Regions from separate parts of the Microbacterium sp. W1-4-2 genome, predicted to be linked through region 3. Evidence: predicted binding sites of a transcription regulator. Region 3 holds the regulator's gene; each other region holds the start of a gene.
The links. The regulator HrcA, encoded in region 3, represses chaperone genes, less so after heat shock. The targets are predictions, from matches to a motif close to TTNGCACTCGNNNNNNNCGAGTGCNAA.

Region 1 (3,213 bases), 960 kb from region 3:
CGGGCGGATGCTGCGGGCGTTCTCGTTGCGGTGGTAGCCGAGCTCGGCGACCGCTGCGAGCACGCGCTCCTGCAGCTCCGGCTTGACGTTGACGCCCCCCGCGAGGGTGCGTGACACGGTCATCGGGCTCACGCCCGCCCGTTCGGCGACCTCCTTGACGGTGGGGCGCCGACGCTCATCGCTCATGTCCGCAGCTCCTCGCTTCTTCGAGGGAACGTTATCACCAGGGGTGCGGCTGGTCTGCGCTCGGCCGGACGACGCTTCGGGTGCCTCACCCCACGCGGTCGGTGAGGACCGCCATGCGCCGCGTGCCGACCCGGGTGAGGATCAGGGTGGCGGACTCGTCGCCGCGCAGCGCGAGGGCGCGACGGAATGCGGCGGGATCGACATCCACCCCGCGCTTCTTGATCTCGAGCGTGCCGATGCCGCGTGCGCGCAGGGCCGCACCGAGCGCCTTCGCGCCCGTCGGCAGCTTCTCGCGCACGCGGAACGACTGCACGAACGGGCTCGTCAGCGCCGCGTCGCCGGTGACGTAGGCGATGTGCGGGTCGAGCATGCCGCCGTCCAGCTGCCGGGCGACCTCGCCGATCAGCCGCGCCCGGATCACCGCACCGTCTGGCTCGTGCAGGTAGGCGCCGAGCTCGCGCACCTCGGCGTCCTCGGAATCGTCCGGCGCCGTCAACTCGTGCGCGTCGTCGCCGCGCAGCACCAGGGCCGCCCGGCGCACGCCGTCGCGGGCGAGCCGGCCGCTCCACACGACGAGCTCGACGACGCTGCCGCCGTCGCTGACCCACTGCGTCTCGGCGTCATCGGGCAGCGCGCCGCGGTCGTGCCCCGGCCCGAGCTTGATCCCGGTCGGGATGCGCCCGGCGGTCTCGAACGCCCACTCCAGCGGCGGCGAGTACTCGGCGGACGCGACGCGCTGCGTCTCGCGGTGCCCCGCTGTGCGGCGAGCGGGGTCGAGCCACACGGCATCCACGTCGTCGAGATCGGATGCCTCGGCCCGGCCGTGCACGACGCTCGCGGCCGTGCCGAAGGCGGCGAGGTTGTAGGCCGCTATCGCCGCGGTCACCTCGTCGGCGTCGACCGCGCGCACCGCCAGGCCCGCGCCGGCGAACGCGAGCGCGTCGCCGCCGATGCCGCAGCCGAGGTCGGCGACCGTTCCGATGCCGGCGGCGCGCAGGCGCCGCGCATGGTGGATCGCGACCGGCAAGCGCGTGGCCTGCTCCAGACCCGCGCGGGTGAACAGCATCCTGTCTGCGAAGTCCCCGAACTTCGCCCGCGCCTTCGCCCGCAGATGCGCCTGGCCGACCACGGCCGAGACCAGGTCGGGGGAGTGCCGGGCCGCGCGCAGCCGCGACACGGCCCGGGCGACGGCGTCGGTGGTGGCGATCGGCCCGAGGTCGTCGAGCAGCCGCAGACCGTCGGCGGTCAGCAGTGCCGTCAGCTCGGACATCTCCATCGCTCCAGGGTACGGTGACCCGGATTGGCACTCGCGTTGCGTGAGTGCCAATGGATGCCTAAACTGGGATCAGCACTCGACACGTCAGAGTGCTAACGAGTCTTCAGTCTCAACAAGGAAGAGGTAGACCGTGTCGGTTTCCATCAAGCCGCTCGAGGACCGCATCGTCATCAAGCAGGTCGAGGCCGAGCAGACCACCGCGAGTGGCCTGGTCATCCCCGACACCGCGAAGGAGAAGCCCCAGGAGGGCGAGGTCGTCGCGGTCGGCCCCGGCCGCATCGACGACAACGGCAACCGTGTTCCGCTCGACGTCGCCGTGGGCGATCGCGTGCTGTACAGCAAGTACGGCGGGACCGAGGTCAAGTTCGGCGCCGACGAGTACCTCGTCCTGTCGGCGCGCGACGTCCTGGCGGTCGTCGTCCGCTGAGGCCCGCTGTTTCAGAAGGCCCGGGTGCTGCGGCATCCGGGCCTTCGGCGTTCCCGGGGTGGATTGATCGCCCGATCCCTACCCGGCCGAGCGCCCAATCCATACCCGTCGAGCGCCCAATCCATAGGGACTGGGCGAGTCCACACCCTCTGGGGTATTGATTCGCCGAATCCATAGGGATTGGGAGATGGCAATGGGCATGCCGTGGTCGCGGCCGTGGTCGGGGCCGTAGTCGGGGCGGGGGCGGGGGCCTCGGCGCGGAGGGAGTGTCGATGCGACGAACTAGGCTGGTGCAGTGAAGCAGACCGAGGCGCGGCGGCGGAACGACACCGTCGTCGGGGGCGTGTATGCGTTCGTCGCCTACCTGCTGTGGGGGATGTTCCCGCTCTACTTCCTGCTGCTTCTGCCGTCCACGCCGTGGGAGGTCGTGGCGTGGCGGGTGCTGCTGTCGCTCGTGTTCTGTGTGATCGCGTTGAGCGTGACGCGCACCTGGGGGTCGCTGTGGCGCATCGTGCGCCGGCCGCGGCTGCTCGGATGGACGGCGGCCGCCGGCATCCTGATCTTCGTCAACTGGACCGTCTACCTGGTCGCGACCCTCACCGGGCACGTGATCGAGGCAAGCCTGGGGTACTTCATCAACCCGATCGTGACGGTGCTGCTCGGCGTGCTCGTGCTGCGCGAGCGCCTGCGCACAGCGCAATGGATCGCGATCGCGATCGCCGTGATCGCGGTGGTGGTCATCGTGATCGGCTACGGGCAGATGCCGTGGATCGCGCTCGCGCTCGCGTTCTCGTTCGGCCTGTACGGACTGGCCAAGAACCGCGTCGGCCCCTCGGTCGACGCGGTCAGCGGGCTCACGCTCGAGACCGCGTGGCTCACGCCGGTCGCCGCCGTCATGCTGATCTGGATCGGCGGCACCAGCGGCATCACGCTCGGCGCCGAGGGCGCGTTCCACGCCGTCATGCTCGCGCTGGCGGGCGTGGTCACCGCCGTGCCGCTGCTGCTGTTCGCCGCCGCGACCCGACGAGCGCCGCTCAGCCTGGTGGGGCTGCTGCAGTTCCTCACGCCGATCCTGCAGTTCCTCACCGGGGCGTTCCTGCTGCACGAGTCGATGTCGCTCGAGCGCTGGATCGGGTTCGGCCTGGTCTGGGTCGCGCTGGTGGTGCTCACCGCCGACTCGCTGGCGCACGCGCGACGCTCCCGCCGGGGCGTGAGCAGCGTCGCCGACATCGCCTGAGACACCCGCGATCGTTAGCGCACCGAGATCATCGGTTGCGGCTCATCATGCCGTTCACGCCATATGGTTAGAGCACCCGAAGTGGGC
Region 2 (3,213 bases), on a different contig from region 3:
CCTGTATCCGGACCGCTACTCGTACCGGTACGACGACGAGCGGGCGGTGCACGCCCTCGATCCGGCCGACGGCGTGAGCTCCGTGGTGCTGCGCGCACGCTGGCGCGGACCGTGGCAGCCGGGGCTCCGGCTGCCCGAGGTGGTCTGGCGCGCCGGCATCGACCTGCAGCCGCGCGACGCACGCGACGGGGCCGACCGGGCATGGCTGACCGGGCTGGTGTGGCCGGGGGAGCACGGGCGCGCCGCGCGCATCGAGGCGGCCCTCGACATCGCGGCCGCCGATCCGCCCCGGCTGGTGGCGGCCGACGCTGCCGACGCGCTGACGCACCTGGCCGCGCAGGCCCCCGCCGGCGCGACCCTCGTCGTGACCACGCCGGGTGTGCTCGTGCACGTGCCCCGAGAGCCCCGCGAGCGCATCGTCGCCGCTGCCCGTGCGGCCGGCCGTTGGATCACGATGGATGCCGCGGCCCTGCACTCCGGTCTGCGCGGGCAGTGGCATCCCACCCCCGACGCTGGAGCGTGGCCGAACGGATCCTTCGCGCTCGCCCTGGACGGCGCCGTCGTCGCGGCGGTCGACCCGCTCGGCGCGATCGTGCAGCCGATCGGCGACGATCTGGAGTGGCGCCCCGCCGCCGTGGCGTCGCGGGGTTAGCGTGGGGACGTGCCTCTGAACGACAGCGACCGCGTGATCCTCGACTTCGAGGCCGGCTGGACCCGCCACGTCGGCGCGAAGGAAGAAGCGATCCGCGCCGAGCTCGACCTCGCCCCCGCCCGGTACTACCAGCTGCTCGGCCGCCTCATCGACACGACCGACGCACTGGAGTATGACCCACTGCTGGTCGGCCGTCTGCGACGTCGCCGCGACGAACGGCAGCGCGCCCGGATCGCCCGCGTCTCGGGCGTGGCCTGATCCATGCCGCACGTCGGCAGCATGCACTGAACGCCGACGGGTAGCATGCAGTGGTGCCGACCGAGAGCTTTCCGCACGACAGCTTCGACGACGTGCCGGCTGACGCCGATCGGGTCGGTGCGCACCGCGCCGAGAACCCGCACCTGCGCGGCGGCGTCGTGTTCGCCTGGGCGGTCGTGGCGACCGTCGTGCTCATCGGGCTGGGCGTGCTCGGGACCCTGATCGTGACCGACCGCCTGCACGGCGCACCCGATGCGGTGCCGCCGACGGCCGCCCCCACGATCACCCCCGTCGTCGACACGTCGTACTCGGTGCTGATCCTGAACGCCACCGGGCAGCCGGGGGTGGCCACGCGCGAGAAGGACGTCGTGGTGCACGCCGGCTGGTCCGCGGCCAAGGTCTCGCCCGGCGAGGCCGGTTCGACGTACCCGACCACCACGATCTACTACGCCGCGCCCGCGGACGCGGCGGCGGCCAAGGGGCTGGCCGACGTGATCGGCGGCGCGGTGACCGCGCAGAGCGATAAGTACCAGCCGACGGACGACCCCAAGGCGAAGCAGCTGGCCGTCGTGCTGGGCACCGATCGCGTCGCGTCGCCCTCGCCGTCGACCACGCCGTAGCCGTTCCGGGCGGCTTGCACTCGACAGGGGCGAGTGCCAGAATGGATTAGCACTCGCATTGAGTGAGTGCTAAAGACCGTCAGCCAACGTCCGGGAGGGACGACACACACATGGCAAAGATCATCGCTTTCGACGAGGAGGCCCGCCGCGGTCTCGAGCGCGGCCTGAACACGCTGGCCGACGCCGTCAAGGTGACCCTCGGCCCCCGCGGTCGCAACGTCGTGCTCGAGAAGAAGTGGGGCGCCCCCACCATCACGAACGACGGCGTGTCGATCGCCAAGGAGATCGAGCTCGACGACCCGTACGAGAAGATCGGCGCCGAGCTGGTCAAGGAGGTCGCCAAGAAGACCGACGACGTCGCAGGTGACGGCACGACCACCGCCACGGTGCTCGCCCAGGCGCTCGTGCGCGAAGGGCTGCGCAACGTCGCCGCCGGCGCCGACCCGATCTCGCTCAAGCGCGGCATCGAGAAGGCCGTCGCGGCCGTCATCGAGCAGCTGCACGCATCGGCCAAGGAGGTCGAGTCGAAGGAGCAGATCGCCGCGACCGCGTCGATCTCCGCCGCCGACCCCACCATCGGCGACCTGATCGCCGAGGCGATCGACAAGGTCGGCAAGGAGGGCGTGGTCACCGTCGAGGAGTCGCAGACGTTCGGCACCGAGCTCGAGCTCACCGAGGGCATGCGCTTCGACAAGGGCTTCATCAACCCCTACTTCGTCACGGACCCCGACCGCCAGGAGGCGGTGTTCGAGGACCCGTACATCCTCATCGCGAACCAGAAGATCGGCAACATCAAGGACCTGCTGCCCGTCGTCGACAAGGTGATCCAGGACGGCAAGGAGCTCGTCATCATCGCCGAGGACGTCGAGGGCGAGGCGCTGGCCACGCTGGTGCTGAACAAGATCCGCGGCATCTTCAAGTCCGTCGCCGTCAAGGCCCCGGGCTTCGGCGACCGCCGCAAGGCGCAGCTGCAGGACATCGCCATCCTCACCGGTGGCCAGGTCATCACCGAGGAGGTCGGTCTCAAGCTCGAGAACGCCACCCTCGACCTGCTGGGCCGTGCGCGCAAGGTCATCGTCACCAAGGACGAGACCACGATCGTCGAGGGTGCCGGCGAGGCCGCTCAGATCGAGGGTCGCGTCACGCAGATCCGTCGTGAGATCGAGAACACCGACAGCGACTACGACCGCGAGAAGCTGCAGGAGCGCCTCGCCAAGCTCGCCGGCGGCGTGGCCGTCATCAAGGCGGGTGCGGCCACCGAGGTCGAGCTCAAGGAGCGCAAGCACCGCATCGAGGACGCCGTCCGCAACGCGAAGGCGGCCGTCGAGGAGGGCGTCGTCGCCGGTGGCGGTGTCGCGCTCATCCAGGCCGGCGAGAAGGCCTTCGAGGCGCTGAGCCTCGAGGGCGACGAGGCGACCGGTGCGAACATCGTCAAGGTCGCCATCGAGGCCCCGCTCAAGCAGATCGCCGCCAACGCGGGTCTGGAGCCGGGCGTCGTGGCGCACAAGGTGTCGGGCCTGCCCTCGGGGCACGGCCTGAACGCCGCGACCGGCGAGTACGGCGACCTGTTCGCGCAGGGCATCATCGACCCGACCAAGGTCACCCGCTCGGCGCTGCAGAACGCGGCATCGATCGCGGGCCTGTTCCTGACGACCGAGGCGGTCGTCGCCGACAAGCCCGAGA
Region 3 (3,213 bases):
TGCGCCGCGCCCGGACGCGCCCCTGCCCCTGGCAGCTGGCGCACGGGTAGGGGATCGTGGTGCCGTAGCCCTGGCACACGCCGCACGGGGCACTGGTGACGACGTTGCCCAGAAGGCTGCGCACGGTGCGCTCGACGTGCCCGCTGCCGTGGCAGATCTCGCAGGTCACAGGCGATGTGCCGGGCTGGCAGCACGACCCTTCGCACGTCTCGCACAGCACCGCCGTGTCGACCTCGAGCTCGCGATGAGTGCCGAACACGACGTCCGCGAGGTCGAGTGTGACCCGCACGAGCGCGTCCTGCCCGCGTTCGCGCCGCGACCGCGGTCGCGCCGCGCGCGCTCCCCCGCCGCCGAAGAACGTCTCGAAGATGTCGCCGAAGCCGCCGAAGCCGGCGCCCCCGCCGAACGGCGAGTCGCCGCCCATGTCATAGCGGCGCCGCTGCTCGGGGTCGCTGAGCACGTCGTACGCGTGCGTGACGAGCTTGAAGCGTTCTTCGGCGTCCGGTCCCGGGTTCACATCCGGGTGCAGTTCGCGCGCCAGACGCCGATACGCCTTCTTGATCTCGTCCGGTGACGCGTCCCGCGCCACGCCCAGCACGTCATAGTGGTCCTGGTCAGCCACAATCGCCTTCCTGCCCGCCGGTGCGGGATCGCCTCTCGTCCGTCCCGCTCACCGCGACGTGTCGTCGTCTTCGAGCAGCCGGCTCAGATAGTGCGCGACGGCTCGCACCGCCGCAAGATTCGTGGGGTAGTCCATGCGCGTGGGGCCGAGCACCCCGACGCGCGCACGGGCGCCGGTCGCATCGTAGTCGCCGGCGATGACGGATGCCTCGGACAGCCCGAACGCCTCGTTCTCACGTCCGATCGAGGCGGCCAGGCCCTCGCGGTCGGCGACCATCTCGCTCATCAGGCGCAGGATCGTCACCTGTTCTTCGATGGCCTCCAGCAGCGGATAGATGCTGCCCCGGAAGTCCGACTCGCGGCGGGCGAGCGTGGCGGCGCCGGCCATCAGCAGGCGGTCCTGGCGGAACTCCTCGAGCTCTTCGGACACCACTCGCAGCACCATGGCGGCCGCGGCATCCTCGCGCGTCCCGGTGATCGGCTCCCCGCCGAGCGCGGAGGCCACGGCGGCCGCGCCGTCCCGCACGCTGTACCCCGTCACGAGGGCCGCCACACGCGTGCGCAGCCCGGCGATCTCGGTCTCGTCGAGCGCCTCGGGGACCCCGACGACGCGCTGCGAGACACGCCCGGTGTCGGTGACCAGGATCACCAGGATCCGGGCGCCGAGGTCGACGATCTCGACGTGCGAGACGTGCGCCCGGGCGAACGACGGATACTGCACGATCGCGACCTGGCCGGTGAGGCTCGTGAGGGCCCGCACGGTGCGCGAGAGCACGTCGTCGAGGTCGGTCGACCCGTCGAGGAACGTCGTGATCGCGGTGCGCTGGGCCGGCGAGAGGGGCCGCAGCTGTGCGAGATGGTCGACGAACACACGGTACCCCTTGTCGGTGGGCACCCGTCCCGACGAGGTGTGCGGTGCGGCAATGAGTTCTTCGTCCTCGAGCAGCGCCATGTCATTGCGGATCGTGGCTGCGGACACCCCGAACGCGTGCCGGTCGACGATCGTCTTGCTGCCGACGGGCTCGCGCGTCTCGACGTAGTCCTGCACGATCGCCTGGAGCACCTGCAGACCTCGCTCGCTGACCATGGCTGCCTCCTCTCCGACCTCACGCGCCGACTTCTGGCACTCTCGTACGCTGAGTGCCAATTCTACCGGACGGCCCGGACGCGGCGCTGAACAGCATCCCGTGTCGGCTCAGACGGCCGAGTACGCGACGATGCCGCGGCGCACGAGCTCCAGCGCCTGCCGTGCACGCCGGGCCACCGGTCCGTCGGCGACGAGCGAGAGCTGATCGAGCAGGTCGATGGTCTGCTTGGCCCAGCGGACGAAGTCGCCCGCGGCCATGTCGGCCTCGACAAGCACGCGGTCGAGGGCCCCGCCGCGCGCCCACGTGTGCATCGCCTGCGCGAGTCCGGTAGCGACCTCGCCGGTGCCGGGCAGGTGGTGATCGTGCTCGATGTCGTCCAGCTGCGCCCACAGCAGCTGGGTCGCGGTCAGGGCGGTGCGGAACGGCCCTCGCGGCAGCGTGCGGTCGCCGGCGGCGGCCTCGTCGCGGCGGGGTTCGTACACGAGGCAGCACACGAGCGCGGCCAGGCCCGCGGCATCCAGGTCCTTCCACAGGTCGGTGCGCAGGGCCTCGGCGACGAGCAGGTCCCGCTCGCCGTAGATGCGGCGCATCGTGCGGCCGGCGTCGGTCAGCGCGGTGGCCCCGCCGTCGGCGACGCGCACGTAGTCGAGAGCCGCCAGCACGTCGACCACGCGGTCGAACTGGCGGGCGACGCTGCCGGTGCGGTTCGCGATCTGCGTGCGCAGCCGGTCGGTCTGGCGCTGCAGCTTCCAGTACCGCTCCGCCCACCGGGCGTGGTTCTCGCGGTCGGGGCAGGAATGGCAGGGATGCCGCTGCATGCGCCGCCGCAGCGACTCGATCTCGCGCAGCCGCTTCTGCCGCGCGGCGTGCGAGGCCCCGGCGTCCTTGCGGTTCTGCTTCTCGAGGTCGCTGAGCCGGCGGCGGATGCCGGAGTACTCGACGAAGTCGCCGCGGTCGCACGTCATCGCCTTCGCATAGCCGGCCAGCGACTCCTCCTGCTCGCGCACCTGCCGGGCAAGGCCCACGACGGCGCGATCGGCCTGGAACTGCGCGAACGACGACTCGAGGATCTCGCGGGCCCGCGGCCGTCCGAACTGGTCGATGAGGTTCACCGCCATGTTGTATGTGGGGCGGAAGCTCGAGTTCAGGGGATACGTCCGGCGCGAGGCGAGCGCCGCGACCGCCTGCGGGTCCATTCCCTCGGTCCATTGGATGACGGCGTGGCCCTCGACGTCGATCCCGCGCCGGCCGGCGCGACCGGTGATCTGGGTGTACTCCCCCGACGTGATCGCCACGCGCGCCTCGCCGTTGAACTTCTCCAGCTTCTCGAGCACGACGGTCCGCGCCGGCATGTTGATGCCGAGGGCGAGCGTCTCGGTGGCGAACACGACCTTGACGAGCTTGCGCTGGAACAGCTCCTCGACGACCTCTTTGAACGCAGGCAGGAGCCCGGCGTGGTGCGCGGCCACCCCGCGCTCGAGGTTGTCCTTCCACTCCCAGAAGC

Region 1: the regulator HrcA is predicted to act here: its motif matches at 1,487-1,513, upstream of groES (co-chaperone GroES).
Region 2: the regulator HrcA is predicted to act here: its motif matches at 1,577-1,603, upstream of groL (chaperonin GroEL).

The regions. Positions count from the first base shown of each region.
Region 1 is NZ_JBYRJC020000001.1:163,970-167,182, forward strand. It holds gene AC3RX0_RS00805 (LacI family DNA-binding transcriptional regulator) at 1-186, opposite strand, end outside; gene AC3RX0_RS00810 (THUMP-like domain-containing protein) at 272-1,462, opposite strand; gene groES (co-chaperone GroES) at 1,593-1,889, shown strand; gene rarD (EamA family transporter RarD) at 2,185-3,126, shown strand.
Region 2 is NZ_JBYRJC020000003.1:95,863-99,075, reverse strand. It holds gene AC3RX0_RS13065 (DUF2332 family protein) at 1-652, shown strand, start outside; gene AC3RX0_RS13060 (DUF3263 domain-containing protein) at 662-910, shown strand; gene AC3RX0_RS13055 (LytR C-terminal domain-containing protein) at 964-1,530, shown strand; gene groL (chaperonin GroEL) at 1,641-3,213, shown strand, end outside.
Region 3 is NZ_JBYRJC020000001.1:1,126,279-1,129,491, reverse strand. It holds gene dnaJ (molecular chaperone DnaJ) at 1-622, opposite strand, end outside; gene hrcA (heat-inducible transcriptional repressor HrcA) at 671-1,708, opposite strand; gene AC3RX0_RS05165 (DEAD/DEAH box helicase) at 1,817-3,213, opposite strand, start outside.